Regions from separate parts of the Nocardia sp. NPDC059240 genome, predicted to be linked through region 2. Evidence: riboswitches for the same ligand, from Rfam matches in the RefSeq annotation. Region 2 holds a riboswitch; each other region holds the start of a gene.
The links. Region 2 has a riboswitch for cobalamin ahead of ACFXHA_RS25080 (CbtB-domain containing protein). Riboswitches for the same ligand answer to the same signal wherever they lie in the genome.
Positions count from the first base shown of each region.

Region 1: linked by a shared signal. The riboswitch ahead of metE (5-methyltetrahydropteroyltriglutamate--homocysteine S-methyltransferase) and the one ahead of ACFXHA_RS25080 (CbtB-domain containing protein) in region 2 are both predicted to bind cobalamin.
Region 3: linked by a shared signal. The riboswitch ahead of ACFXHA_RS07610 (HoxN/HupN/NixA family nickel/cobalt transporter) and the one ahead of ACFXHA_RS25080 (CbtB-domain containing protein) in region 2 are both predicted to bind cobalamin.
Region 4: linked by a shared signal. The riboswitch ahead of ACFXHA_RS40590 (FecCD family ABC transporter permease) and the one ahead of ACFXHA_RS25080 (CbtB-domain containing protein) in region 2 are both predicted to bind cobalamin.

Region 1 covers NZ_JBHZAC010000013.1:101,575-108,743, forward strand. Annotated here, with positions in the region: gene ACFXHA_RS36920 (hypothetical protein) at 1-913, shown strand, start outside; gene ACFXHA_RS36925 (serine/threonine-protein kinase) at 938-2,470, shown strand; gene ACFXHA_RS36930 (SDR family NAD(P)-dependent oxidoreductase) at 2,590-3,570, shown strand; cobalamin riboswitch at 3,535-3,739, shown strand; gene metE (5-methyltetrahydropteroyltriglutamate--homocysteine S-methyltransferase) at 3,881-6,142, shown strand; gene ACFXHA_RS36940 (DUF397 domain-containing protein) at 6,146-6,337, opposite strand; gene ACFXHA_RS36945 (helix-turn-helix domain-containing protein) at 6,327-7,169, opposite strand, start outside.
Region 2 covers NZ_JBHZAC010000007.1:3,120-10,288, reverse strand. Annotated here, with positions in the region: gene ACFXHA_RS25100 (acyltransferase family protein) at 121-1,464, opposite strand; gene ACFXHA_RS25095 (SGNH/GDSL hydrolase family protein) at 1,461-2,399, opposite strand; gene ACFXHA_RS25090 (SGNH/GDSL hydrolase family protein) at 2,493-3,404, opposite strand; gene ACFXHA_RS25085 (hypothetical protein) at 3,416-3,805, opposite strand; cobalamin riboswitch at 4,066-4,203, shown strand; gene ACFXHA_RS25080 (CbtB-domain containing protein) at 4,243-4,455, shown strand; gene ACFXHA_RS25075 (CbtA family protein) at 4,478-5,317, shown strand; gene ACFXHA_RS25070 (histidine phosphatase family protein) at 5,314-5,886, shown strand; gene ACFXHA_RS25065 (hypothetical protein) at 6,422-6,928, shown strand; gene ACFXHA_RS25060 (hypothetical protein) at 6,960-7,169, shown strand, end outside.
Region 3 covers NZ_JBHZAC010000002.1:432,956-440,124, reverse strand. Annotated here, with positions in the region: gene ACFXHA_RS07635 (cation diffusion facilitator family transporter) at 1-53, shown strand, start outside; gene ACFXHA_RS07630 (NUDIX domain-containing protein) at 63-536, shown strand; gene ACFXHA_RS07625 (dienelactone hydrolase family protein) at 541-1,446, opposite strand; gene ACFXHA_RS07620 (hypothetical protein) at 1,598-2,197, shown strand; gene ACFXHA_RS07615 (class I SAM-dependent methyltransferase) at 2,215-3,054, shown strand; gene ACFXHA_RS07610 (HoxN/HupN/NixA family nickel/cobalt transporter) at 2,997-4,085, opposite strand; cobalamin riboswitch at 4,112-4,301, opposite strand; gene ACFXHA_RS07605 (long-chain fatty acid--CoA ligase) at 4,333-5,970, opposite strand; gene ACFXHA_RS07600 (flavin-containing monooxygenase) at 6,478-7,169, shown strand, end outside.
Region 4 covers NZ_JBHZAC010000016.1:136,906-144,074, forward strand. Annotated here, with positions in the region: gene ACFXHA_RS40540 (hypothetical protein) at 1-252, opposite strand, end outside; gene ACFXHA_RS40545 (iron chaperone) at 324-689, shown strand; gene ACFXHA_RS40550 (VOC family protein) at 703-1,083, opposite strand; gene ACFXHA_RS40555 (nucleotidyltransferase domain-containing protein) at 1,152-1,640, shown strand; gene ACFXHA_RS40560 (hypothetical protein) at 1,645-1,818, opposite strand; gene ACFXHA_RS40565 (DUF2567 domain-containing protein) at 1,940-2,647, opposite strand; gene ACFXHA_RS40570 (hypothetical protein) at 2,647-2,862, opposite strand; gene bioB (biotin synthase BioB) at 2,979-4,016, opposite strand; gene ACFXHA_RS40580 (TetR/AcrR family transcriptional regulator C-terminal domain-containing protein) at 4,129-4,713, shown strand; gene ACFXHA_RS40585 (hypothetical protein) at 4,733-4,882, opposite strand; cobalamin riboswitch at 4,905-5,035, shown strand; gene ACFXHA_RS40590 (FecCD family ABC transporter permease) at 5,070-6,101, shown strand; gene ACFXHA_RS40595 (ABC transporter ATP-binding protein) at 6,098-6,895, shown strand; gene ACFXHA_RS40600 (ABC transporter substrate-binding protein) at 6,892-7,169, shown strand, end outside.

The sequences.
Region 1 (7,169 bases), on a different contig from region 2:
CGGCCACGGCGGGAACGCCGTCACCCCGGACTATCCGGTGCTGGGCGTCGACAAGTTCACCGACTGGACGCCGGGCCTGATCGCCGGTTGGCAGACCGGCGGACGGCACCGTCAGGATGTGACGCTGGGGTTGGGGCTGGATCTCACGGTGCTGCGTTTCGCCAAGCCGGAGCAGGCCGTCTCGGCCGCGAATCACCTGGTGGGAGACCAGAATCCGCAGTATCCGGACAAGGGGCCGGTGACTGTGCCGGGCTATCCGGCCGCGAAGTCCCGGCTCACCAACCTGGATTCGGTGAAAACGTTTGTCACACAGGGCAATTACCTCTACTGGGTCTATGCCTCCGACCCGCTCACCGTGCCCGACGGTCCCGGGTCGCTGATCGACGCGACGAAGAAGCTGCTGGATCGGGCGATCGATTCGATGAAGGACTTCCAGCCCACGCCGATCGACCAGCTCGCCGGGCTCGCCACCGATCCCGAGGATCTGCTCAGCCGCACGCTGGCACCGGGTCAGGGCCAGATCTGGGCGATCGAGGGACTGTATACGCCGCACGCGGCATTGAGCACCGATGATCGCCCGGCCGCCACCAAGGCCGCATTCGACAGTGCCGGAGTCGATCTGGTGGCGCATGCCTTGAGCGGGGTGTACCGCGCCCGCGATGCCGCGGCCGCACAGCGCCTCACCGGAGCTTTCGTCGATGAACTGCTCGACCGCTACAAACCCATCGACCCGCCGCCGGGCCTCCCCACCGCCCGCTGCCTACAGGCCAAGGACGATGACGCGCTGGGCGGCAAATACCTCTGCTACCTGCCCTACGACCGGTATATGGCCGAGGTGACCGCCGATCAGTCCCAGGATCTGCGCCAACGACTTTCGGCACAGTACGAGCTCCTGGCCTATGGTCACATCTGACAATCGACAGTCGGAGGGGACAGCATGCCGTTGCGGCCCGGCACCATTGTGGGCGGCTACCGGGTGATCCGGGTGCTCGGCAGCGGCGGGATGGGCACCGTGTACCTGGTGCAGGATCCGATGTTCCCGCGGCGGCTCGATGCCTTGAAGGTGCTCAGCGCGGATCTTTCGCACGATGAGGTGTATCGCAACCGGTTCGAGCGGGAGGCGAATCTCTCGGCGGAACTGGATCATCCGAATATCGTCACCGTCTACGCGCGCGGCGAGGAGGACGGGCGGCTGTGGATCGCCATGCGGTATGTGCCGGGCACCGACGCCTCGGTCGAGCTGAAGCAGCATCCCGGTGGCCTGCTCCCGCAGCGGGCGCTGCGCATCATCACCGACGTCGGTAAGGCCCTCGATTACGCGCATCGGCGCGGGCTGCTGCACCGGGACGTGAAGCCCGCCAACTTCCTGCTCACCCGCGACGAGGACGATCCCGAGCACGGCGAGGAACGGGCGCTGCTCACCGATTTCGGGGTGGCGACCTCGATCGCGGACAACCGTGAACTGACTTCCGGTGACAGCCTGATGGCGACGCTGGCCTATGCCGCGCCGGAGCGGCTGGTGGCGGGGCCGCTGGATCATCGGGGCGATATCTACAGTCTCGGTTGCGCTTTCGTGAAACTGCTCACCGGTCGGACGCCGTTCCCGGTGACCTCGCTGGCCCAGGCGACGCTCGGGCATCTGCAGGACCCGCCGCCCGCCCTGAGCACCCTGCGCCCCGGCCTGCCGCCCGCGCTGGATGCCGTGATCGCCAAGGTGCTGGCGAAGGATCCGGCGCAGCGCTACGCCACCTGCCGAGAATTCACCGCCGACGCGGCGCTGGCGCTGGCGGGCGGATCGCCGGCGACCGGACCGCAGCCGTTGCAGAGCCGATTGCCGTTCGGCCCAGCGGTTCTCGCGGACGAGCCGCCGACCGAGCTGGTCAACCGCGCGCCCGACCGCTCACGGTCCACCCGAGTGTTGCGAGTAGTCCTCGGTGCGGCAGTGGTGGTGCTGCTGGCCGTTTCGGGCGTGGCCGTCTTCGTCGCCACCCACCACTCGAATACCGGCGGTCCGGCCGCCGTCACGACCACCCCGGTCGATTCCCTGTCCCAGGTCCGCTCGGCCCACCCGGCCTTCCAGACCAAGACCGTCGTGGTCTTCAACCTCGGCGACGGCACCCTGTCCGCCGATCTCGACACCAGCGATCAGGGAAAGTTTCTGCAGGACATCGGCTTCCACTACAGCACCGACTACCGGGCCAAGGCCGACGAAGCCTCACCCCGCCAACTCTCCCCCACCGACGCCCTGGTGCCCGACGTGGACGTGGTCGTTGTCGTCCGCACCGACAAACAGGCGGGCAACGGCGGCCTGCGCGGTCTCCCCGGCAGCTTCCTGTCCTCCTCGCTCACGCACGCCCGCCTCGTCATCGTCGACGATCCGTCCACGGCCCACGCCTTCCAAACCTGGACTGCCACTTCCCCCGACACCTTGGTCCAACGCGTCGTCCCGTCGATCGTCAAGGTGCTTTGAACGGCCGTTCGCGGATTCTTACGCGCTTTTGCCGAAGCGCTGCCGTCGCCTTGTCGATCGCCGCACAGGATCGATAGCAGATCCGGGAGGGCCGGACGGCAGGACGGAAGGAGTCGGTCATGCGGGGTTTGCGAGTCGGCGGCAGGTTTTCGGCGCGGTACCGGCTGAGTGACGGGCGGGGGCACGGGCTGCCGGTCGAGGTGGCGAAGTATTGGGAGGGCCGCCACGTCGTGGTGACCGGCGGCAGCAGCGGGATCGGGCTCGAGGTGACGCGGATGGCGTTGGCGGCGGGTGCGCTGGTGAGCGTGATCGCGCTCGAAGACGCTGCGCTGGCGGCGCTTTCGGCCCGGGTGCCGGAGGAGTCGGGCCGGTTGGCGGCGATCGCCGCCGATGTGACCCGGCCCGAGGACATGCGGGTGGCCCTGCAGCGCGCCCGCGCACAATACGGCCGGGTGCAGGCGGTGATCGTGTGCGCCGGGATCGCCAAGCCAAACTACTTCTCGCGGCTCGAGATCGCCGACTTCGAAAAGCATATGGCGGTCAACTATTTCGGGGCGTTGCATGTGATCCGCGACGTGCTGCCCGATCTGCGGGAAGGGGAGCGTGACAGCATCACCGTCATCTCGTCGATGGCCGGCGTGCTGCCCTGTTTCGGGTACGGCGCGTACAGCCCCAGCAAGTTCGCGGTGCGGGCGCTGTGCGAGGTGCTGCGCCAGGAACTGCGGCCCGCCGGGGTGTCGGTGACGGTGGTGCTGCCACCGGATGTCGATACGCCGCAGCTCTCGGCGGAGGCCGCCACCAAACCGGCGGAACTGGTGGCGCTCAGCGGTTCCGCGCCGATCGCCGCGACCACGGTCGCCCGTGCGTTGATGATCGGGGCGGCCCGGGGCCGCGCCACCGTGGTGCCGTCGCGCAGTGCCCGGCTGCTGCGCTGGCTGGCCGGTGCCGCCCCGCGCCTGATGGCCCGGGTGATGGACGCGATCATCGCCGGTGCGCAGCGCCGCGCTATGCTCGCGAACGCAGTCGGTTCGCCGGGCGCATCGGTCGAGGCTCGGTCTCGGCTCGCGTCCTGCGTCGAAACCGGTTCTTCCGCAAGGTGAATCGGTGAGAGGGAATCCGGTGAGAATCCGGAACTGTCCCGCAGCGGTATGCAGGAACGACCGCCGTCATGAGCACTGGGCGCAGGCCCGGGAAGCGACGGCCAGTAGGTCGGCCCATCGGGGCCGGTGCCTGTGAGTCCGAAGACCTGCCTACTGTGCCGGGTACGCCGTATCCGGCGGTCATCGCCTCGTGGACTGGGCGGACGGGCCGGTGGTTTCCCGCTGCCGTGACAACGGCGGTTGTGGGCTGCCCGGGTTTCGTGCGCTCTTGTGGCGACGGCCAGTGGACTCGGAGCACTGGAGAATACCCGTGACCAGCAATTCCCCCTTCACCGCGACGGTGCTCGGCCTGCCCAGGATCGGGCCGCGCCGGGAACTCAAACAGGCCGTCGAATCCTATTGGGCGGGCCGGATCGACGCCGACGCGCTGCACGCCGTCGGGCGTGAACTCCGCGCGGCGCAACTGCGCGATGTGGTCGCCGCCGGACTCGACTCGGTGCCGGTGGGCACCTTCTCCTACTACGACCAGATGCTCGACACCGCAGCCCTGTTCGGCGCGCTGCCGCCCCGGGTGGCCGGGATCGCCGATCCGCTGGACCGGTATTTCGCGGCGGCGCGCGGGACGGCGGAGGTCGAACCGCTGGAGATGACCAAATGGTTCGACACCAACTACCACTATCTGGTTCCCGAACTGGGCCCGGACACGGAATTCAGTCTGCACCCGGAGAAGCTGCTCGGGGAGCTGGCCGAGGCCCAGGCGCTCGGGGTGCCGGCACGGCCGGTGGTGATCGGCCCGCTCACCTTCCTGAAGCTGGCCAAGGATACCGAGGGCAATGCGCTGCGCCGCTTGAGTGATCTGCTGCCACTGTATCGGGAGCTGTTGCGGCGCTTGGCGGCAGCGGGCGCGGCGTGGGTGCAGATCGACGAGCCGGTGCTGGTGACCGACCTCTCGGAGGTGGAACTGGCGCTGGTGCAGCACGTGTACGCGGAGCTGTCGGCGGGCACGGATCGTCCGGCCCTGCTGGTGGCCACCTACTTCGGTCGGCCGGGTGCGGCGCTGCCGATGCTGGCCGCCACCGATATCGAGGGCGTGGCCTTGGATTTCACGTCCGGCACCACCGTCGAGGACGTGACCTCGGTGCCCGCGCTGGCCGCCAAGCTGGTGGTCGCGGGGGTCGTCGACGGCCGCAATGTGTGGCGCAACGATCCGGATCGGGCGCTCGCCACGCTGGGCACCCTGCTGGGCGGCACCGGGGCGCTGGTGGTGTCGAGCTCCAGTTCGCTACTGCACGTGCCGTATTCGCTCGACGCCGAGTCGGCACTGGATCCGACAGTGCGATCCTGGCTGGCCTTCGGCGCGGAAAAAGTGGCCGAGGTACGGCTGCTCGCCACCGCCCTGCACTCCGGGCCCGACGCGGTCACCGACGAATTGACCACCGCGCGTGCGGCACTGGACTCGCGTCGCACGGATTCACGCCTGCGTGACGACACCGTCCGAGCCCGCCTGGCCGCCCTCGGACCCGAGGCTACCCGCCGCGCGCCCGCCGCGGAACGCCGTGCGCTGCAACACGAACGCCTCCCCCTGCCCCCGCTGCCGACCACCACCATCGGCTCCTACCCGCAAACCGACGCCATCCGCCGCGACCGCACCGCCCTGCGCAAGGGAACCATCAGCCCCGAGCAGTACCGCGACCGCATGCGCACCGAGATCGCGGAAGTCATTGCCCTGCAGGAGAAGCTGGGTCTCGATGTGCTCGTCCACGGTGAGCCGGAACGCAATGACATGGTCCAATACTTCGCCGAACAGCTCACCGGCTTCCTCACCACCGCCAACGGCTGGGTCCAGTCCTACGGCAGCCGCTGCGTCCGCCCGCCCATCCTCTACGGCGACGTCACCCGCCCCGCACCGATGACGGTCGACTGGATCACCTACGCCCAAGCCCTGACCGACAAACCGGTCAAGGGCATGCTCACCGGCCCCGTCACCATCCTGGCCTGGTCCTTCGTCCGCGACGACCAGCCCCTCGCCACCACCGCCGACCAAGTGGCCCTGGCCATCCGCGACGAAACCGTCGACCTGCAAGCAGCGGGCATCCGCATCATCCAGGTCGACGAGCCCGCCCTCCGCGAACTCCTCCCCCTGCGCGCCACCGCCAAGGCCGACTACCTGGCCTGGTCGGTCACCGCCTTCCGCCTCTCCACCTCAGGAGTCTCCGACGCCACCCAAATCCACACCCACCTCTGCTACTCCGAATTCGGCGAGGTAATCGACGCCATCGCCGCCCTGGACGCGGACGTCACCTCCATCGAAGCCGCCCGCTCCCACATGGAAGTCCTCGACGACCTCAACGCCGCAGGCTTCTCCCTGGGCGTGGGCCCCGGCGTCTACGACATCCACTCCCCCCGAGTCCCTTCCACCCGCGAAATCACCGAATCCCTCCGCGAGGCCCTGAAAGCCGTCCCCGCAGACCGCCTCTGGGTCAACCCCGACTGCGGCCTGAAGACCCGAGGCCCCGCCGAAGTCGAAGCCTCCCTCCACAACATGGTCCAGGCAGCCCAAGCCCTCCGCTGACCGTCAGGAACCAGACACTCCTGCGATGAACACATCCCACTCGCCAGGCGCGAAGCTCAACGCCGGGCCAGTGGGATTCTTCGAGTCCCGCACAGCGATCCGACCACCGTCGAGGTGTGCGACTTCGACGCAGTCGGATCCACCCTGACTGTGGCTTGATTTGAACCAGCGGGCCGGGGATAGGTCAGCGTTCACTCTCGTATCTCCTTGCTATCTCACGCAGCAGGTCGCGACTCGAGCGAGGGTCCAAGCTCGATTCCTGAAGTTTCCGAAACGCGTGTCTGAACGTGCGGATGTCCGTGCGCTTTTCGAGATACGCGCTGCCGGCATAGCCCTCGCAGTAGACCTGCGACGGGTCCAGCACCTTCTTGCCCGGGGCGACGTGGTCGAAGTCCATGATCGTGAACGGTGGCAGCGCCGCTCCGAGGGGGAAGCCCGCACGGAAAGGCAGCACACGGATGTCGATGTTCTCGCGAGTGCTGAGATCCGCTACGTGCCTGCACTGTGCCGACATCAGCTTATTGTCCCCCACAACGGTTCTCAGCACATTCTCGTGCAACACCACCGACACACAGGCCGCCTGGTGAGTGCGAGTGAGGATGTGCTGCCGCTGAATACGAACCCGCACACGCCTTTCGAGTTCGTCGACGGTTTCGTCCGGAAAGTAGATCCGGTCGAGCGCCCGCGTGTAGTCGGCCGTCTGAAACAGGCCGTGTATGATCAAGGATTGGAAGATCGTCAAAGTCGTTGCTGTGGACTCCAACCCGACATACAAGTTGGCCCACGCAGGGATCAGATCACCGTAGGCGTGCCACCACGACTTCGCGGGAACTTGTTCGGCCAGCCCTCGCGCCACAGCCGAGGTGTTCCGGTCCACGCCATACGCCTCACAGAGCGCCAGAATGTCGGTGACTCTGATCTTCTCGGTCTCACCCCGTTCGAGGCGGCTCAAGGTCGGCCTGCTCCACTGCACCAAAGCGGCGGCCCGCTCCAGATTCATCCCGGTCGCCGAGCGCGCCTCCCGTAG
Region 2 (7,169 bases):
CACCGCCACAAAGTCCTTGCGGCGGTGAACGTTAGGTCGGCGGCCGGTGGGCCGGTACCCGGTAAATCCGGTGCCCCGACGGGTGTTGGCACCACACCCGGTGCCCCGGGAATCGGGGCGTCAGCGGCGTTTGGGGCGGGCGAAGCGGCGCATGATCGGCAGGTCCACCCAGTGGTAGAGCACCGCGGCCAGGGCCATGGAGACCGCCATGCACAGCACCGAGAATCCGGCCCAGCCGAGAATGCCGAACTCCTTGCCGCCGATGAGGTATCGGGTGACCACGACCATCACCGGGAACTGGATGAGATAGAAGGCGAAGGACACATTGCCCAGCCACACCACCCACCGATGGGAGCTGATGCCACGGATTCCGGCCAGATCCCGGGTGGCCATGGTGGCGACCACCGCGGTCATCGGGGCGAGCATCAGCGCCGACATCTTGAAGTTCACCGGCACCACCCAGGTCGCCGCGAAGGAGATGGTCAGCGCGATCAGCGGCCAGGTGAGTTTGGTGTTGCGCCAACGGCCTTCGACCACCATGCGGGCAGCCAGCACGCCGAGGAAGAACTCCGGCAGGCGCGAGAGCGGGAAGGTGTAGCTCAGCCAGTAGGAGCGGGCCACCGGGATGTCGGGCTGCTGGAACCAGGCCGGGGAGGCGTGCAACTCGTAGTGCGGCGAGACATTGCCGGGCACCAGGCGCGGGGCGAACGCGTTCGCGATACGCGAGGACGAGAAGGCCTCCGACAGGCTCGACGGGCCGTTCACGAACAGGAAGTACGAGGTGTGCAGCGCCAGAATGCCGAACATGAGCAGGCCCGCGGCCAGCATCAGCCGGTGCGTCGGAATGCGCATCACCAGCGGCAGGACCAGCGGAAAACTGAAGTAGAACAGCACTTCCGCCGCCAGCGACCAGGACGGCACGTTCAGGCCGCCGACCGTCGTCCACTTCGGCACCCAGGTGTGCACCAGCAGCAGGTTCGGCACCCACACCACCAGGCGATGCAGCGGCACGCTCGCGGCCACGATGAACGCGGCGGCACCCAGCAGATGCGTCGGCCAGATCTTGAACACGCGCCGCCGGTAGAAGTCGCGCATGCGCATGCCCGGGCGGAACGACCAGTAGATGATGAACCCGGACAGCACGAAGAAGAACGTGACGCCCGCGGCCCCGAGCTGCATGGGGATCCACTCGTGGATGTGGCGGAACAGCTCCGACTTCTGGAACGGGTAGACCGGCAGGAACACCAGCGCGTGCAGCACGAAGACCGCGAACGCCGCCCACCAGCGGCCGCCGGTCAGCGACGGCAGGGCCGGCCGGCCGCGCTGGGTTGATTCCGGGGGTGTTTCGACGGGCCGCGGCGGGGCGGTCAGTATCGGCGAGATCGGCTGGGCGGCAAAGGCTTCCGTGACACCCGGCGCGGCCTGCGCGCGGGTCCCCGGCATGACTTCGGGTGGACGGGTCATCGTGCGTACCTCTCGTACAGTGCGTTGGCGATCACCGCGTCGCCCTGGGGAGCCGGGTGGAAGGGCAGGCCCGCGAGATTGATCTGCGGGTCGAACACCCCGTTGACCCACTGCTGCGGTGTGCACAGTCCGTGTCCGGCGGTGAGCGCGCGCGAGTCGAGGAACTCGACCTGCGCCTGCGTGGCCGCCTCGCGTTCCGCCTGGTCCATGCGGTTGAAGTACTCGACAACCGTGCGGCCGTTGGGCTGGATGAAACCGAGTCCCGCGAGGTCGACGCAGATGGCGTCCGCGTCGGGCCGGAACAACTCCGGGTAGCCGACGATGACGATGTGCGCGGCGGGGGCGTAGTACCTGATATAGGTCACGACCTTGCTGATGCGCGCGGCGTACTCGGCGCCGGTGATGGTGTGCGGGTCGGCCATTCGGCCTTCGGTCACCGCGTCGGGGCCGCAACCGCCGGTGACGTCGTAGAAGCAGCTCTCGGTCGACTTCCAGGGGGACAGCTCGGCGTCACCCCACTGGTCGTTGAAGCCGAATTGCACCGTGACCAGCTTGGTGGCGGGCCCGAACGCGCCCGCCTTGGCGGCATTGGCGGCCTGGACGGTCAGCGTGTAGCTGTCACCGCCCGCGATCGCCGCGCCGGGACAGGACTGATTCCAGACCTGATCGCTGTCGCCGGGCAGGCCCATCAGCGCGCTCAGCTGCGCGGGCCAGGCCGTGTCGCCGTGATCGCACTTCTTCTCGCTGGAGAACGGGGTCCAGCCGTTGGCCGAGAACGAATCGCCCAGGATGACAAGCTGTTTGCCGGCCGGGGCCGGATCCTTGCCGGCGGCGGTCGAATCGGCGTGCGCGCCCGCGGTTCCCGTCATGGCCGCTGCGATGGCCACGACCGCGGCGCACAGCGAAGCCGATGCGCCTGGGAAACGGAACTTCATGAAACCCTCGAATCGCAAATTGAACAGTGAGTCTTTCAGTTTTGCGCGGAGTGTACAGAGACGAGTGGTGGACGTGAGATCCGTTGCGGTGGATCAGTGTCCGAATCGGTCGTAAACGGCGTTGGCGACGACGGCGTCACCCTGACTCGACGGATGGAAGGGCAGGCCGTCGATATCGGTGTGCAGGTCGAAGACCCCGTTCAACCACGGCTGCGACGAGCAGAGACCATGGCCGGTAGTGAGCGCGCGGGCATCGAGGAAGTCGATACCCAGCAGCTGAGCCGCTTCGCCCTGCGCCTGTTGGATGCGGTCGAGATACTCCACCACCGCGCGGCCGCGCGGATTGACGAAGGGCGCGACCCCCAGAATATTCAGACAGACCGTGCTGCTGCCCGGCGTGAAAAGCTCCGGGTACCCGACGAATACGATGCGCGCGTTCGGCGCGTAGTACTTGATGTAGGTGACCACATTGCTCATACGTTTGGCCATCAGCGCACCGGAGACACCGTTGAAATCGGTCATCCGGCCCTGGTCCACCGCATCCGGATCACAGCCGTCGACGAGGTTGAACACGCAGTTCTGCAGCGAATTCCACAGCGTCTGATCGGATTTGCCCCACTTGTCGTTGAGTCCGAACTGCAGGGTCACCAGTCTGGTGTTCGGGCCGAAAGCGCCCTCCTTGTCCGCACGCTGCGCCTGCTGGGCCATGGTCCAGCCGGGGCCGCTGTCGATCGACGCTCCCGGGCAGGACGGGTCGTCGACCGCGTCGGTGCCGTACACGCCCATCAGCTTGGCCAGTTGCACCGGCCAGGCCGTGCGGCCGTGCAGGTTGCAGTCGTCCCGGCCGGTGAAGTGGTCCCATTCGTTCGCAGAGAACGAATCACCCAGCACCACAAGTTCTTTCCCGGCGGGAGCCGGATCGGCTCCCGCACCGCCCGCGGCCGTCACCGACGCCGCGAGCGCCACCGCGGTGACGCACAGCCACCGCACACTGTTGCCTAGCACCACTGTTCCGCTCAGTACCCGGCGCGCGGCTCGAATCCGGGCGCGTCCAAGGTCGGCGGCGCGGCGGGCTTGGGGGCCTGGGTCTGCGGCGCGGGCTTGGGCGCGGCGGGCTGCGGCGCGGCCTGCGCCGGCTCCGGTGCGGGCGCGGCGGGCTCGGTGACGGCGGGCTGCGCGGCGGGCGCCTCCGTGGTCGGGGCCGGGGCCACGGTCGTCGGGGCGGGAGCCACGGTGGTCGGGGCGGGTGCGACGGTCGAGCTGACGACCGCCGAGGTGGTGCCGCCCTGAGACCCGTCGGATGACTTGTCGCTGCCGCACCCGGTTGCCCCCGCGAGCACTATGGCCCCGCCGATCACAGCTGCCGCGGCTCGCACGACGAAAACCCCCGGTGTAGCAGACTTCATGAATTACCTCGCCTCTGAACTGAAGTGCCATCTGTTCACTTCAGCGGGGAGTGTATTCAACCCGCCCGGCCCAGCCACACCGATTCGGAAAACTGCCCCGAATCTTCCGGGCATACGCACCGATTCCGCTGGTCAGCGCGTTCGCGCCGGGTGGAACCCGTCCCAAAGGGCGGACACCGGAGCACCCGGAACGACTCCATCGAACAAGATCGAGGACCGGCCCGGGGGCAAAACGCCCGATTCCATACCGTGGACGCGCGTTTGACCAGTTTGTTCGTGGTTTCGTATCTTTATGTGATCGGCGATTCGTGGAATCCGGTGAGAGTCCGGAACGGTCGCGCCACTGTGAGCACCCCTCGGGTGTGAGTCAGACCCCGGCCGCCGAGATGTCATATCGGCCGAGGGGCGCGAATACCCCTCCCACACTAGGAGTTCCCGTGGCGACGTCCTACGCCCCCCGTTCCGGTCTCGGAGCAGTCTCCCTCTCGATCCCCACCCCCGTATGGCTGATCGGCACCACCCTGGTGGCCCTGCTGGCGATCTACTTCATCGGCATCGACCAGGGCGCCGTCTCGATCTTCGGCAGCGACATGCACGTGCACGAATTCGTCCACGACGGCCGGCACTTCCTCGGATTCCCCTGCCACTAGTCGCGGGAATCGAGTCAGCACAATGGAAAAACGAATCATCGGCCGTGGCGTCCTGTTGGGCGCACTCGGCGGACTTCTCGCATTCATTTTCGCCCGGATCATGGCCGAGCCGATCATCAACCGGGCCATCGACTACGAGTCCGGGCGCGATGACGCCCAGATGGCCTTGGACAAGGCCGCCGGAAAACCCATGGGAGACATGGGGCCCGACCTCTTCACCCGCTCCCAGCAGCAGAACCTCGGCCTGTCCTTCGGCATGATCGTGTTCGGCGCGGCGCTGGGCGGGCTGTTCGCCGTCGTCTACTACCTGGCCATGCGCCGGGTCGGGAAGATCACCGCCCGGAACCTGGCACTGCTGGTGTCGGGCGGCATGTTCCTGACGCTGTACGCGGTGCCGTTCCTGAAATACCCGGCCAATCCGCCGTCGATCGGGCATCCGGACACGATCAAGGAACGCACGGGGCTGTATGTCCTGATGATCGTGCTCAGCGTGGGATTTCTCCTCGGAGCGATCTGGTTGGGCCGCACACTGGCCGCACGCCTGGGCAACTGGACCGCGAGCATCGTCGGGGCGGTGTCGTTCGTCGCGGCCATGGCGATCGTCATGCTGATCCTGCCGTCACTCGGACACCTGTCGGCCAACAAGTCGTTCGGCGACTTCGCCACCGAAACCCCACAGCCCCTGAAGGATCCGACGGGCACCATCGTCTACCCGGGCTTCCCGGCCGACGACCTCTACCACTTCCGCCTGTACTCCTTCACCGCCCAAGCCATCCTGTGGCTCGTCATCGGCGTCGGCTTCGCCTGGCTGGCCCCCCGCCTCCTCGGCGACCGCACCCCCGAAACCACCCCCGCCCCATGAGCGCAGTAACCCGCCTCACCCTGATCACCCACGCGATCACCGACGCCGTCCAGGCCGCCCGCTTCCCCGCCGACGAACCCCTCAACCCCCTGGGTGAGCGTTCCGTCGCGGCCGCGGGCGGCCTGCCCGCCCTCGACCCAACCCTGATCCTCTGCGCCCCCGAACTCCGCACCTCCCAAACCGCGAAAGCTCTCGGCCTATCCGCCACCCCCGAACCCGCACTCCGAGACCTGAACTGCGGCACCTGGTCCGGCAAATCCATGGACGACATCACCCCCGACCACCTGATGTCCTGGCTAACCGACCCCACCCACAACTCCCACAACGGCGAATCCCTAACCGCCCTACTCACCCGAGTCCGCACCTGGCTCGACACCTTGGCCGGATCCGGCGACCGCATCCTCGCCATCACCCACCCCGCCGTAGTCCGCGCAGCAATCCTCACCACCCTGACCGCTCCCCCGGAATCCTTCTGGCGCATCGACATTCCCCCACTGACCGCCACCACACTGCACCACAGAGCTCCCACCTGGACCCTCCGCACCACCGCCCACGCCCTCACACCCTGACCATCGACCGGGCTCTGGCCGAACTCGGAGCCGATCGAGACGAGATGGCCGCGGCCAGAGCTGAAACCGAGAACATCACGCGGGGCACCGTCTGGTTCGAGAAGGCTCCGGCACTCTTGGGCGATCCGCTGTCACTGGAAACCGAAACCTTCGAGCCGGATTCCAAGGGTCGCGTATTGACCCGCTCTTCAACCGTGGACGTGCCTGTTCAGCGAGGTCGTCGAGCACTGTGGCCAGCCGGTCGAAGAGCTCGAAAGCTGGTCTGCCTGTGCGGAGTACATCTTCGCGTTCCCAACCACCAGCCCCGACCCCCGCCACTTCAAAACGACCTTCCAATTCAACCTGCTACACAAGGTGCGCTGGCTCTGACCGTCCCCCAGCCTGTTTCAAGATCAGGGTGTACTCAGTGCGGGAAATTCGGACAATTTCCTCGATGAGTACTCCCTGACCTTGATGCCACGGCCGACCGATTCGGATTGTCCTGATTGTCTGATAGAAACCTCCCGGCATGACTGTTGGTAGTGGAGGGGCCGAGATGGACGAGACGCGGAGTGGGTGGGAGCCGATTGCGCTGCCGCAGGATCAGGTGGGATTCGATGCGGGGCCGGGGTATTGGAGCGGTAGCGGGAAGGCGGTGTGGGCGGCGATCCTGGCGATGGTGTTCGGGGGAATTGTGTTGTCGTTCGGGCTGATAGCGGTGGCCGAGCACCGGCTCCTGAAATTGCCGATCTACGGCTATCTCCTCTTCGCCCTGGTGCTGCTCATCTCGGCGAGCCTCTGCGTCGGCGGCATACTGCTGCTGTTCCGGCTCGCCATCGGCAAATACGCCATCATCGTGACGAGTGCGCTTCTCGTCACCTGGGGTGTCGTCGGCGCAATCATCAGCGGAGACATCACTCGCTCCCCCACGACAACCCTGGTCATCGCGACGATATTCGGCGGCATCGTCGCCCTGAGTGCCAGCAGGACCACGAAGCGCTGGCTGGCCGAGGGACGCGCGGTTCGGGAGCGTAAACGCGTTGTGCGCCATGCGAATGGGTAGCCGGTGGGCCGCTTACTGGCGCGGCAGTGGCATGGCTGTGTCGGCGGCGATTCTCGCCATGATGTTCGGCGGGGTGGTGCTGTCGATTGCCCGTGAGGGCACGATCCACGCCAGGTCTCTATCGGGGCAGATTCTTGCCTTTTTCATGGCGGGGTTTGTTGTCCTGGCCGCCGCCACCCTCTTGGTAGGTGGAGCACTGCTGCTCTTCCGGCTACCCGTCGGCAGGCACGCAATCGTCTGC
Region 3 (7,169 bases), on a different contig from region 2:
ACTGCGCCGAACCCCACGGCCCGGTCCACCGCAAAACCATCAGCACGAATTGAACTGCAGCCATGGGCTCGAGGCGTGACTACTACCGGGACCCGAACGCGCCCAAGCCGAATTCGCTGAAACCGGGTGGGTCAGCGCTGGTCGTGGACGAGCTCGGTCGGGTGCTGATGCAGCGGCGTGGTGACTCGGGGAATTGGTCGCTGCCCGGCGGGATCATGGAAGTCGGGGAGACCCTCGAGCAGTGCGTGATCCGGGAGACCTTCGAGGAGACCGGGCTGGATATCGAGATCACCGGTCTGCTCGGCATTTACACCGATCCGGAGCACGTTATCGAGTACTCGGACGGGGAAGTCCGGCAGGAGTTCGCCGTCGTCTACAACGGCCGGGCGGTGGGTGGTGAGATCCGGGTCTCGCACGAGTCCACCGAGGTTCGGTTCATTTCGCTGGAGGAGTTGGCGGGGTTGCCGGTGCACCCGACGGTTCGGCTGCGGCTGGAGCATCATCGGGAGCAGCGGCAGACTCCATGGCTGGGTTAGTCGCTCAGACGAGGTAGCGCCCGTACCAGTCGATTACGCGCTTCCAGGCTTCGGCGGCGGCGGTCGGCTGGTAGCGGGCGCCGGTGTCGTTGAAGAAGGCGTGGTCGGCGTTGTCGGCGACGTAGGTGTCGTGGGGGAGGCCCGCTTGATCGAGGGCGGATTCGGCGGCGGCTCGGGTGGCGTCGACGCGGGTGTCGAGGGCGCCGTAGACGGCCAGGACCGCGGCCTTGGAACCGGTGAATTGGCCGCCGTCGGGGAAGGGGCCGTAGAACGGGGTGGCGGCGGCGATTTCCGGGGTGGCGGAGGTGAGCAGTAGCCAGGTGAGGCCGCCGCCGAAGCAGAAGCCGGTGGCGCCCAGCTTCTTTCCGGGGGTGCGGCGACCGAGTTCGGCCAGGCCGGCGCGCAGGTCGGCGACGAAGCGGTCGTTGGGGATCTTGCTCAGTGCGGCGGTCGCGGCGGCGTCATCGGTGAAGATGGCGGTGCCGCCCTCCTCGGAGAGTAGGTCGACGGCCAGCGCGGAGTAGCCGACGCCCGCGAAACGGCCGGTGATGGAACGGATGTGGTCGGTGAGCCCCTTGTTCTCGTGGATCACCAGCACGCCGCCCTTGGGCGTGGCCGCCTCCGCCCACGCGGCCTGCAAGGTGCGACCGTCGGGGCCGGGCAGGGTGATCGCCGTGGACGGCAATGCCGTCGACTTCCCGGGCGGCGGAGCCGAAGACGACGCGGCCGCCGCCGTCGTACTCGGCGTGGCCTGTTTCGCCGACTCCCCGCACGCCGCCAGCAGCGCCACCGCCGCCGGTGTCCCGATCCCCATCAGCCCCAACCGCCGCAACGCTTCCCGGCGGCTGAGCAGCCCCTCCACATGATCGGTGGCGATTTCCTCCGCGATATAGCGCTGCAGCGGCGTCATGGCCCTCAGCCTAGGCCGCACCTCCGGCCCGGTCTCGGCCAAAACGCTGTGGATATGCTCGAGCCGCCGACTGTTCACCTGCGCCGATTAACAATTTCTGCGGGTCGCACGAATGTTCCTGTGGCATAACCGAACTGAAAGCGATGTGATCATGCGAGCGTTGCTCACCGCGGCCGCGGCTGTCCTGCTGGTCGGTGCTCTGGCAGGGTGCGACCCGGCCACCAGTACGCCCGGAGCCGCCCCGACGACTCAGTCGGCCCAGGTCACACAGCCTGCGCAGGGCACCCCGCCCACCACGCAGGCCAAGGCCACCACCCTGCCCAACCGCGACGATGTGAACGTGGACGCCCGCGACTTCGAGCAGCAGGGCCACTACTACTTCCAGTCGCCCAGCCAGAACATCAAATGCGGTATCTACGTGGACAATCTCAACACCGTCGGCTGCCAGTTGAAGAACGCCACCGTGATCCCGGCGGGCCTGAGCTGCGCCAACAATCCCGCCCACGAGGTGGCCGCCGCCGTCCAGAACGGCAAGCCGCAATTCATCTGCCTGAACCAGGGCGTCTTCGTCGGACCGCCGATCGACGGCTCGACCGCGCCCGGCTTCCACGAGGGCGGCGGCAAGGTGCTCGAGTACGGCCAGACCATCGGCGTGCGCGGGGTGATCTGCGAATCCATGACCTCCGGCGTCCGCTGCACCGTGGACGGCCACGGCTTCGTCATCGCCGCCGAGACCCAGTCCCTGTTCTGACCCCCTACGATGGCGGCGTGACCATCGATCCACTATCGGTGAACAGGCGAAACTGGGACGCCCGCGCGGGAATTCACGCCGCCAGCCGGTTCTACCGGGACCGGGATGCGAGCTACTGGTTCGCCCCTTTCGAATGGGAGGCCCTCGGCGAGCTGCGCGGCCGCGACATCCTGCACCTGCAATGCCATCTGGGCACGGAGACGGTCGAATTCGCGCGGCGCGGGGCCCGCGCGGTCGGCCTGGACTTCTCGGCGGAGTCGATCAAACACGCCCGCGAATTGGCCGGGGGCACGGTCGAATACGTGTGCGCGGACGTCTACGACGCGCGAACGGCCCTGCCCGGCAGGGATTTCGACATCATCTACACCGGCAAGGGCGCACTCTGCTACCTGCCCGACCTGACCGGCTGGGCACAGGTGATCGCCGATCTCCTGCGCCCGGGCGGCCTGCTCTACCTGGTCGAATTCCATCCGCTGCTGCACGCCCTGGGCCCGACCCCGCCGCCGGGCGTGGACCCGGATCAGCTACTGCTGCACGACGATTACCTGTCCGGCCGGGGCGCGCAACGCCGTGACAGCGTCCACACCTACACCGACGGCCCCGACCTCACCACCGACACCACCGCCTACGAATGGCGGCACGGTCTCGGCGAGGTCGTCAACGCGCTACTGGCCGCCGGTCTGCGCATCACCGGTCTCACCGAATCCGAGACGCTGCCGTGGCCGCGCTGGCCCGGCATGGTCCAGACCCCCGACGGCTGGTGGAAGCTGCCGCCGCCGGCCCCGATCATCCCGGTCCTCTACGGCCTTTCGGCGGTCAATGACCAGCGGGACTCGACCTTCGCGAGTCGCCAGTAGATCAACGCGATCGCCCACACCGCCACGAACAGTCCGACGATCACGAATCCCACATTGTTCAGATCGATGCCGGAGATCCACCCGGTGATCGGGTCGGTGAGATCCAGCTTGGCGTGCAGCACACCGACCAGTTCGATGGTGCCGATGAGGAACGCCACCGCGATCGACAGCCCGGTGATGGTGAGGTTGTAGTACACCTTGCGCACCGGATTCGAGAACGCCCAGTGGTAGGCGAAATTCATGAAGGTGCCGTCGAGCGTGTCGAACAGGCTCATGCCGGAGGCGAACAGCAGCGGCAGGCAGATGATCGCGTACCAGGGCAGCCCCGCGGCCGCACCGGACCCGGCCATCACCATCAGCGTCACCTCGGTGGCGGTGTCGAAGCCGATCCCGAACAGCAGCCCGATCGGATACATCTGTCCCGGCCGGGTGATGGACTTGGTCAGCCGTCCCAGGATCCGATTGATGAAACCCCGGCTGTCCAGGTGCTTTTCGAGCTCGTGTTCATCGAACTGCCCGGCCCGCATGGCCTTGAACACCCGCCAGATCCCGGCCAGCGCCACCAGGTTCAACGCCGCGATCAGATACAGGAAGCTGCCCGAGCTGAGCGTGGCGACCAGGCCGAGATCCTTGCGGGTCGCGGAGTCGTCATCGGCCAGCGTGGTCGCGAACCGCGCCCCGGCCGCGATGCCGACCGCCAGCAGCACCACCACGGTCGAGTGCCCGAGCGCGAACCAGAAGCCCACCGACACCGGACGTTTCCCGTCCGCCATCAGCTTGCGGGTGGTGTTGTCGATGGCGGCGATGTGGTCGGCGTCGAAGGCGTGCCGCATGCCGAGCGTGTAGGCGGTGACGCCCAGCCCGACCCCGAACACCTGGGTGCCGACCGTGTAGTGCCCGGGCAGCACCAGTGCGAACAGAATCCCGAACGCCACCACGTGCATGACGGCGATGGTCGCGAGCAGTCCGCCGGTGCGGATCCAGTCGCGGCGTTCCCAGCGCAGGGTGGGAACAGGGTTGGGTACAGACACAGAGCAGCCTTCCAGCACCTCGTGGAACGGTTCAACGGTGCCGTGGCCGGTCTCCTGGCTGACGGGTCGAACACCGGCGCGCCTGGTCTTCCGGGACCGAAATCCCGTGACCCCTGCCCGCGAGGACAGGACGACGCACCGACTAACCGATCACAGTGGCGAGGGCCGTGCCGGAATTACACCGGCTTCCCGAACACCACGGCGGCCCTCACACTAAGGGCCGCCGTGGCATTGCGGATATCCGGGTTCAGCCCAGCGTGATGACGGTCAGCGTGCCGTCGGCGTGTTGGGCGCGCAGCCGCTTCTTGTCGAACTTGCCGACGCTGGTCTTGGGGACCTCCTCGATGAAGGCCCAGTGCTCCGGCAGCTGCCACTTGGCGAACTTGGGCGCCAGGAAGTCGCGCAGCTCTTCGGGTTTCGCCTCGGAGCCTGCCACCAGCACGACCGCGACCAGCGGACGCTCGTCCCACTTCGCGTCCGGGATGCCGATGACCGCGGCCTCGGCGACCGCCGGATGCCCGACCACCGCGTTCTCCAGGTCCACCGACGAGATCCATTCGCCGCCGGACTTGATCACGTCCTTGGAGCGGTCCACCAGGGTCAGATAGCCGTTGGGGCTGATCTTGCCGACATCGCCGGTGCGCAGCCAGCCGTCGTCGAACTTGTCCGGATCGACCTCGGCGCCGGTGGGGGAGTAGTAGGACCCGGTGATCCAGGGCCCGCGAACCTCGAGCTCGCCCAGCGCTTCTCCGTCGTTCGGGAGCACGCTGCCGTCATCGCCGACCAGTCGCGCCTGCACCCCGGCCGGGAATCGGCCCTGCGTGTAGCGGTAGGCCCACGCCTCTTCGCCTTCGGCCCCGGCCGGCGGGTGGCCGACCGAACCGAGCGGGGAGGTCTCGGTCATGCCCCACGCGTGCAGCAGCTTGACGTGGTGCTGCTCTTCGAAGGCCCGCATCATCGACGGCGGCACCGCCGCACCGCCGACCACGCAGGTGCGCAGGTACGAAATGTCTTGCGGCTGCGCCTGCAGGGCCGCCAGCACGCCACCCCAGATGGTGGGCACGGCCGCCGCGAAGGTCGGCTTCTCCTGCTCCATCATCTGCAGCAGCGGGGCGGGCTGCAGGAAGCGGTCGGGCATGAGCACATTCGCGCCCGACATGAGCGCCGCGTACGGGATGCCCCAGGCGTTGGCGTGGAACAGCGGCACGATGGCCAGCACGGTGTCGGCGGCGGTGAAGCCCATGCCGTTGGGGGAGATCACCTGCATGGCGTGCAGCCAGTTGGAGCGGTGCGAGTAGACGACGCCCTTGGGGTCGCCGGTGGTGCCGGAGGTGTAGCACATGCCCGCGGCCGACCGCTCGTCGATGACCGGGAAGTCGTAGCTGTCCGATTGCGCGGCAAGCAGTTCTGTGTACGCGTGCACGGTGACGCCCTCGGGCGCGGTCACGGTCGCGACATCCCCGTTGGCGACGATGACGTGGCGCACGGTCTTCAGATTCGGCAGGTACTGGTTGAACATCGGTACCAGCGAGCCGTCCACGATGACCACCTGGTCCTCGGCGTGGTTGGCCACGTACACCAGCTGCTCGGGGAACAACCGGATGTTCAGTGCGTGCAGCACCGCGCCCATCGCGGGCACCGCGATATAGGCGACCATGTGCTCGTTGTTGTTCCACATGAACGTGCCGACCCGATCGCCGACGCCGATGCCCAGGTCACGCAGGGCATTGGCGAGGCGGGCCGCATCCTGGCCGATCTCACGATAGGTCTGGGTGCGTACGCCGTCGCCGGTCCAGGTGGAGACATGGCTGTCGCCCTGGAAGGTGGAGGCGTAGCGCAGCAGCGTCGCGAGTGACAGCTGCTCGTCCTGCATGGTGCTCAACATTTCCCAACCGCTCCTTGCACGTACCTACTGGGGAGTGAACTGAGTCACTTGCGGCGAGCCTAGCCGAATTCGGACACGCGGGGTCGGGCCCCCGGTGGAGCGCGGAGATTGTTCGGATGGTGCGGAAATATTCGAGCTGCGGGCGGCGGACCCCACCTCCGCCACCCGCAGCTCGTGCCGACCCGCCGCCGCCCAACACGACGACCAGCCGGCTCCGCGGTCCTGATCGGCGTCGACGTGCTGACGCAACCCCCTGCGGCTGCGCAGAATAGCCAATCACTAACCAGGACAAGCAAATTGGAGCAAGAACTTCCGTGAATATATTGAGTGTGACACCGGGTTGTCCAGTCGGGGACAGCGTCGCAGGTCAGACCCTACTCACTGGCTCGGACAGTGAGGTGTGAGCTAGGTGAGCGTGCGCTTGCTCACAAGACGTGGCCGAAAATACCGATTGACTGACCGGCGATGTCTTCGTGACCAGCGAGAACGGCCTCTAACGTTGGGGATATGCAGCGAGAGCCGTCCATCCTGATCATCGGTGCCGGGTTCGCCGGACTGGGCCTGGCCCTGGAATTGCGGCGGCACGGCCTGACCAACTTCACCATCCTGGAGAAGGCCGCGGACCTCGGCGGCGTGTGGCGGGAGAACACCTATCCGGGGGCTGCCTGCGATGTGCCGTCGCCGCTGTACTCGTGGTCGTTCGAGCCGAAATCCGATTGGCCGCGCCGGTTCTCGCACCAGGCCGACATCCACGCCTACATGCGCACGGTCGCCGAGAAGCACGACCTGCCGGCGCACATCCACTTCGGCAGCGAGGTCGTCGACGCGGAATTCGATGAGCAGGGCGGCATCTGGCGCGTCCGCACCGCCGACGGCGTCACCCACCTCGCCGACGTCCTCATCCCCGCGGTCGGGCAGCTGTCCCGCCCGGCCCTGCCCAACCTGCCCGGCATCGACACCTTCACCGGCGCGGCATTCCACTCGGCCGAATGGGACCACTCGGTCGATCTCACCGGGAAGCGGGTCGCCTGCATCGGCACGGGAGCCAGTGCCATCCAATACATTCCGGCCATCCAGCCGCAGGTCGAGCAGCTGACCCTGTTCCAGCGTTCGGCCGCCTGGGTGCTGCCCAAGTTCGATACCGAGTACACCCCGCTGCATCACGCCATGTTCAAGCACGTGCCGGGCACCCGGCTGGC
Region 4 (7,169 bases), on a different contig from region 2:
CTCGGCCGCGTGCACCGCGACCAAGTCTGCGGACGGCTCCAGATAGTCCCAGGTCCCCGCCGTCCAGACCCCGAGGTCATGCACGGCCCACGCCAGCGCGGCGACCTCCGGCACCGGCTCACCCAACAGCAACTGCTGATAGTTCAACGCGCGCAACACATGATTGCGATAGACCGGCAGGTCATCACCGATCTCACCCCGATACTGTTCGAGCACGGCGTCCACAATCGGATGCGAAGTCTGAACCTGCATGTCTCCCCTTCGAATGTCGCCGCCGGGTGTGGCCAGCCTATCCCGATCGGGCGTCGGCTTACGCTGAGCGGATGCCACGGAGTACAGCGAGCACCGTCGAGGAGTACCTGGCCGGGCTGCCCGAAGACCGTCGACCTGCGCTCACCAGCCTGCGGGAGCTGTGCCGGGCACACCTCACCGGGTTCCGGGAGGTCATGAACTACGGCATGCCCACCTACGAGCGCGGCAACGGTGCGGAGATCGCCTTCGCCAGCCAGAAGCAGTACATCTCCTTCTATCTCATGCGCCCCGACCTCCGCGACACCTTCGCCGACCGCCTCGCGGGCCACGATATGGGTAAGGGGTGCCTGCGCTTCCGCAAACCGGATGCCATCGATTTCGCATTGCTGGCGGACATCCTCACCGCCACCGCCGACTCTCCCGGTGACCCCTGCTGATCGCGGCGCGCGGCTAGGCGGGGTCGATCTGGGTGACGTAGAAGCGGTTTCCGTCCTCGTCGCGGAAGGCGAACATCAAGGGCGCGGTCTCCCAGTCGAGGAGGTCGCCGACCTGGAGGCCGCGCTGAGTGAGGGCGGCGTGGGCGGCTCGGGCGTCGGGGGTGCCCAGGCGAATGCCGGTGTCGATCCCGGAAGGGAGCCCGGGACCCGCCTGCACCAGGGACAGGGAGGCCGCGCCGTCGGGGAAATCCAGCTCCAGCCAGCGGAAGCCCGGCTGCAATTCGGCGTCGAGGCGGGTCTTCAACCCGAGGGACTCGAACAATTCCTTGGCTCGATCCTGATCGGTGACGGGCACGGCAACGGTGAGCATGGCAGTACACAGCGGCTTGGTCATATCCGATAGGACGGAGTGAGTCCGCCGAAATCATCGGCGGAACCGGCGCGGTCTGGTGAAGTGGTCGGATGGAGGCGAGTGATGTGCTGGATCTGTACCGGGCCTGCGAGCGCGACGGGGTCACGATCTGGATCGACGGCGGCTGGTGTGTCGACGCGCTATTGGGTGAGCAGACGCGCGAACACGGGGATCTGGATGTCGCGGTGCGGCGCGGGGATGCGGTGCGATTGCGTGAAATCCTCACCGGGATGGGCTATCTCGCGGACCCCAAGCCCGACGACACCGACTGGAACTATGTCGTGCGACGCGCAGACGCCGCCGCGGTCGACGTGCACGTGTTCGAGCATGACGCCGAGGGCACCGTCACCTACGGCATCGCCTATCCGGCGCAGTCGCTGACCGGCACCGGAATCATCGCGGGCGAGAAGGTGAACTGCATTGCCACGCAATGGATGTTCACGTTCAAAACCGCCTATCCGCCCGCCCCCAAGGATCTGGCCGATGTACGCGCGCTGGCGGCGCGATTCGGTTTCGATGTGCCCGACACGCACCGTTGAACGGTCAGCGATCGGCGTCGCGACCGCGGTGCTTGGTGGTGCGGTTGTAGCGGCGGCCGTTCGGAATGGGCTGGGCGGCATTGGATCTGCGGAGCTCGTGGCGTTGCCGCCAGGCGGCGAGATCCGGCCGCTCCGCCGGTGCGGGCGCGCCGCTGTCGGCGGGTGTGGTGGTCTTCATGGGGTCCCCCGGGTGATGTGTTCGTAGACGCGAACACGTTATGGGGTACAACGCCGGAGCTCCAGCGAATATTGCCGGGCTCCAGCGAATATTGCCGGGCGTCAGCGAATATTGCCGGGCGTCAGCGGCCGGGTTCGGCGTCCGGGGCGTCGAACGGCACCACGGGATCCCGGGGCGTGAACTGGGTACCGGCATTGGAACCCGGGTAGGGCCCGAAGCTGATCTCCGAACCGTATTGCGGCGGAGCGACAATGTCGGGTTCCGGCCGTTTGCCGCCGAAGGGCAGGTACTCGCCGGTGCCGAGATCGTCGGAGGTACTCAGCGCGGTGAGCAGCAGCACCACGACCGCCGCGGCGAGTGGCTGCGCGACGAGCGCGGCCCAGCCCTCCACCGAGGGCGCGAATTCCACGATGCTGTGCACGGCGGGATGTTTGGGCCGGGTGTGCAGCTGCTCGGCCAGCGCCTCGCCCACGACCTTGGTGAGAAAAGCTCCCAACAGGGACCCGAAAAGGATGCCGCACACCAGGATCGGGCCGCGGACCTTGCGCCAGCGCCAGACGGCGGCGGTGCCGAGAACACCGACCACGATGCCGATCAGTACGAAGATGGCCAGCGCGTCGAAGCGGTGCATGCTCTCGCCGGTCAGGGCGGTGCCGCGGTCGGGTTCGACCACCAGCAGTTGCTCGGCGGGCGCGAGGAACGCCCACACCGCCCCGGCCGCGGCGCTGACTGCGGCGAGGGCAACCAACACCACCGCCGCCGCGCGTACTTCCCGTCGCACGATGTCGACGCGTAGTCCGCCCGGCTCGGCGGTGAGTGTGGTTGCCACTAGCGGTGTTCCAGGCTCGTGGAGTCGAGCACCCCGTGCCGCGAGCATTTCGCCCACCAGCCGTCGGGACTGACCTGCACGATCATGCGGCGGCCGCACTGTTCGCAGAAGCGCGGGGGCTCCAGGCCCAGGGCCGCCGCGGTCGGGACGGAATCTTCCAGCCCCGGAACGATCCGCTTACCCGTGAATGGGTTGTAGCGCTCCTCGATGTCCACGATCACCTCGATGGATCCTTCGTTTCTATGGAGACGACGGCAATGGCCTCGGAGACCGTACCGCTACGGTACCGGTTTTCCAAGGCCCGCCCGTATCAGAGGGTTTCGCGGTCGGCTCAGAAGGATTCGTTGAGCGCCTTGATCGGCATCTTGAGCTCGCTGAGCAGGTCGATGTCCGACTCGGCGGGGCGACCCAGGGTGGTCAGGTAGTTGCCCACGATGACGGCGTTGATGCCGCCCAGGATGCCCTGCTTGGCACCGAGATCGCCGAGGGTGATCTCACGGCCTCCCGCGAAACGCAGGATGGTGCGCGGCAGCGCGAGGCGGAAGGCGGCGACGGCGCGCAGGGCGTCGGCGGCCGGGAGCACCTCGAGGTCGCCGAAGGGGGTGCCCGGGCGCGGGTTGAGGAAGTTCAGCGGGACCTCGTCGGGCTCCAGTTCGGCCAGCTGCGCGGCGAATTCGGCGCGCTGCTCGAGGGATTCGCCCATGCCGAGGATGCCGCCGGAGCACACCTCCATGCCGGCCTCGCGGACCATGCGCAGGGTGTCCCAGCGCTCGTCGTAGGAGTGGGTGGTGACCACGTTCGGGAAGTGCGAGCGCGCGGTCTCGAGGTTGTGGTTGTAGCGGTGCACGCCCATGGCGGCGAGCTGATCGACCTGCTCCTGGTTGAGCATGCCCAGCGAGCAGGCGACCTGGATGTCGACCTCGTTGCGGATGGCCTCCACGCCCGCGGCGACCTGCGCCATCAGGCGCTCGTCCGGTCCACGCACGGCGGCCACGATGCAGAATTCGGTCGCGCCGGTCTTGGCGGTCTGCTTGGCGGCCTCGACGAGCGAGGGGATGTCGAGCCAGGCGGCGCGCACCGGGGACTGGAAAAGGCCGGACTGCGAACAGAAGTGGCAGTCCTCCGGGCAGCCGCCGGTCTTGAGCGAGATGATGCCCTCGACCTCGACCTCGGGGCCGCACCACTTCATGCGGACGTCGTGCGCGAGAGCGAGGATCTCCTCGAGCCGGTCGTCGCCGAGCTGCAGCACCTCGAGGGTCTGGTCCTGGGTGAGGCCGATTCCGCGCTCGAGCACCTGCTCGCGGGCGATGGCGAGAATGTCATCGCCTGCTGTGGTAACAGCTTCGGTGGTGACGGCTGCCTGGGTCATGTCCGCGCGCTTCCCTTCGTCCGGCCGCGTGTGGCCGACCAACTTGAACGGTGTTCAGGGTAGGCTAGCAGTCCGGAACGTGAGCCGGAACACGAGAGGGTCGGGTTTTTCAGTGCAACTCCATCGCACGGACGTGGTCGACGGGGCCATCGCCATTCTCGACCAGTACGGACTGGCGGATCTGACCATGCGCCGGCTGGCCACCTCGCTGCACGTCCAGCCGGGCGCGCTGTACTGGCACTTCCCCAATAAGCAGGCCCTGCTCGGCGCGGTCGCCGACCGCATTCTCGCCCCCATGGACGAGGCGGTCACCGCCGACGAATGGTCCAAGCAGATCACCGAATTGGCGCACCGGCTGCGCGAATGCCTGCTCGCCTACCGCGACGGGGCCGAATTGGTCTCGGCCACCTACGCTTCCCGGCTCACCACCAGCAAGGGGCGGGAACGGCTGGCCAGCGCCGCGATTCGCGCGGGGATGACGCGCGAGGAGGCCGATCTGTCGGCGTACACGCTGCTGTACTACGTGCTCGGCCAGACCGTGGACGAGCAGTCACGCATCCAGATGGATTCGGTCGGCGCACTCGCCGAAGAGCATTCGCCGCTCTACGACACCATCAACGCGACCGCCCGGTTCGACTTCGGGTTGCAGCTGTTCGTCAGCGGCATCCGCCACCTGCTCGGCACTCGCGTCCGCTGAGCCGGTCCGCTGGATCGGGTTACGGGTAGACGCTGTCGGTCAACCAGACGAATTTCGCACCGGCGTCGGTGGTTTGCCACAGCATGCCGGTGAGCAACAGGACGAAAGCGGCGATCACGGCCGCCGCGACGCGTACACGGATCATGCCCGGCAACGTACGCGCACTCATGGCCCATCCGCATCCCGATATTTCCGAACGGTAGAGTCCGGGCGGTCATTCGACGGCGGGTGCGGGAATCCGGTGCAAATCCGGGACGGTCGCGCCACTGTGAGTACCGGGCAACCGGTGCGAGTCAGACCTCCCCCGCCGCGCAAGCACTCTGGAGAGGCCGCGTTTTGCCCGAGGAGCCACCGCGATGAGTCGTGCGCGGACATCGCTCGCCCTACCCGTGCTCGGAATCCTGCTGTGCGCGGCCATGATCGTCGCCACCGGATTCGGGGCCCAGACCATTCCCGTGCCGGACGTGCTCGACGTGCTCCGCCAGCGAATCACCGGCAGCACGCCCGCAAACCTCGGGCTCGATACCATCGTGTGGCAATTGCGGGTGCCGCGAACGATTCTCGCGGCCATCGTCGGCGCGGGCCTGGCCGTGGCCGGGGCAGCCATGCAGACCCTGGTCCGCAACCCCCTCGCCGACCCCTACCTGCTCGGCGTCTCCTCCGGCGCGGGTGTCGGGGCGGCAGCGGTCATCACCTCCGGCATGTTCGCCGGGGCTGGACTGTGGGCATTGTCGGCGGGCGCGCTCGCCGGCGCACTGCTCGCCGCGACGGCGGTATTCCTCATCGCCATGGCTCAAGGTGGCCTCACCCCACTGCGTTTGGTGCTCACCGGCACCGTCCTGGCCTCGGCCTTCGCCGCGTTCAGCAGCTACCTGATTTTCCGCAGCGCCGACCCCTCGGCCGCCCAATCGGTGCTGTTCTGGCTGCTCGGCAGCCTCTCCGGCGCCGACTGGACCCGAATCCTGTTGCCCGCCTGCGTGGTAGCAGCCGCCCTGACGGCCCTACTCCTCGCCTCGAACTGGCTCGACGCCCTGAACCTCGGCTCCGACGCCGCCGCCTCCATCGGAGTCCCCGTGCGCGAGTTACGCATCGCCCTGTTCATCCTCCTGGCCGTCCTCGTCGGCATCCTCGTAGCCGTCTCCGGCGGCATCGGCTTCGTCGGCCTGGTAATCCCCCACGCCGCCCGCCTCGTGGTCGGCCCCCGGCACCGCATCCTGCTCCCGACCAGCGCCCTGTGCGGCGCACTCTTCCTCGTAGTGGCCGACTCCGCCACCCGAGTCCTGGTCCGCCCCACCGAAATCCCCGTCGGAGTCCTCACCGGCCTGATAGGCGCCCCCGCCTTCCTCCTCCTCATGGGCCGCCGCCGCTACACCTTCGGAACCGCATGACCCCCGGCCAGGCCGCAGGAATGATCGAGGTCTCGGGGTTGAGCTGCGCCGCCGGTCGGCGGACCGTGCTCGAGCGGGTCGAGTTCGCCGTCGAGCCCGGGGAGACGGTCGGGATTGTCGGACCGAACGGGGCGGGCAAGACGACTTTGTTGCGCACTCTCGCTGGGCTGATCACGCCGATTTCCGGATCGGTCGCGGTGGACGGCCGTGCGCTGCATCGGATTTCACCGCGGGAGCGGGCGCGGTTGGTGGGGCTGGTCGGGCAGGATGAGCGGCCGCCCGCGGATCTGCTGGTCGGCGAGTTGGTGACGTTGGGGCGGACACCGTATCTGCCGCCGTGGGGTGCGGGCGGGCCGAATGAGCGGGCCGCGGTGGAGGACGCGCTGCGGAAGGTGGATCTCGAGGGGTTCGAGGGGCGGCCCGTGCACCGGCTGTCCGGCGGTGAGAGGCAGCGGGTGTTGCTGGCGCGGGCGCTGGTGCAGGAGACGCCGGTGCTGTTGCTGGATGAGCCGACCAATCATCTGGACATCACGCATCAGCTCGAATTGCTGGCGCTGACGCGGGAACTGGCACGGACCGTGGTGATGAGCCTGCACGACCTGGCGTTGGCGGACCGGTACTGCGACCGCGTGCTGGTGGTCGACAAGGGCCGGGCTCATCCGCTCGGACCGCCGGAGACCGCCCTGCGCCCCGCGATCCTCGAAGACGTTTTCGGTGTGCACGCGCATCGCGTGCCGGACCCGCACGCGGGCGGCACCCACCTGATCATCACTGGACGAAAGGCACTCTCTTGACCAAGATTTCGATCCCCGCCCGGCTACGGTCTCCCGGTTGGTGGGCGCGGCCGCTGGCTGTCGTCGCCGCGGTGGGGGCGGTGGCGGCGTGTGGGTCGCCGCAGGCGGCGTCGGGGAATCTGGCGGTGCGGAATTGTGGTGTGGAGATGAAGTTTCCGTCGCCGGCGCAGCGGATGTTCGTCAATGACGGGAATCTGATTTCGATGGTGCTGGCGCTCGGGGCGCAGGAGCAGACGGTGGCGGTGTCGAGTTTGAAGCGGGATGCGGACACCTT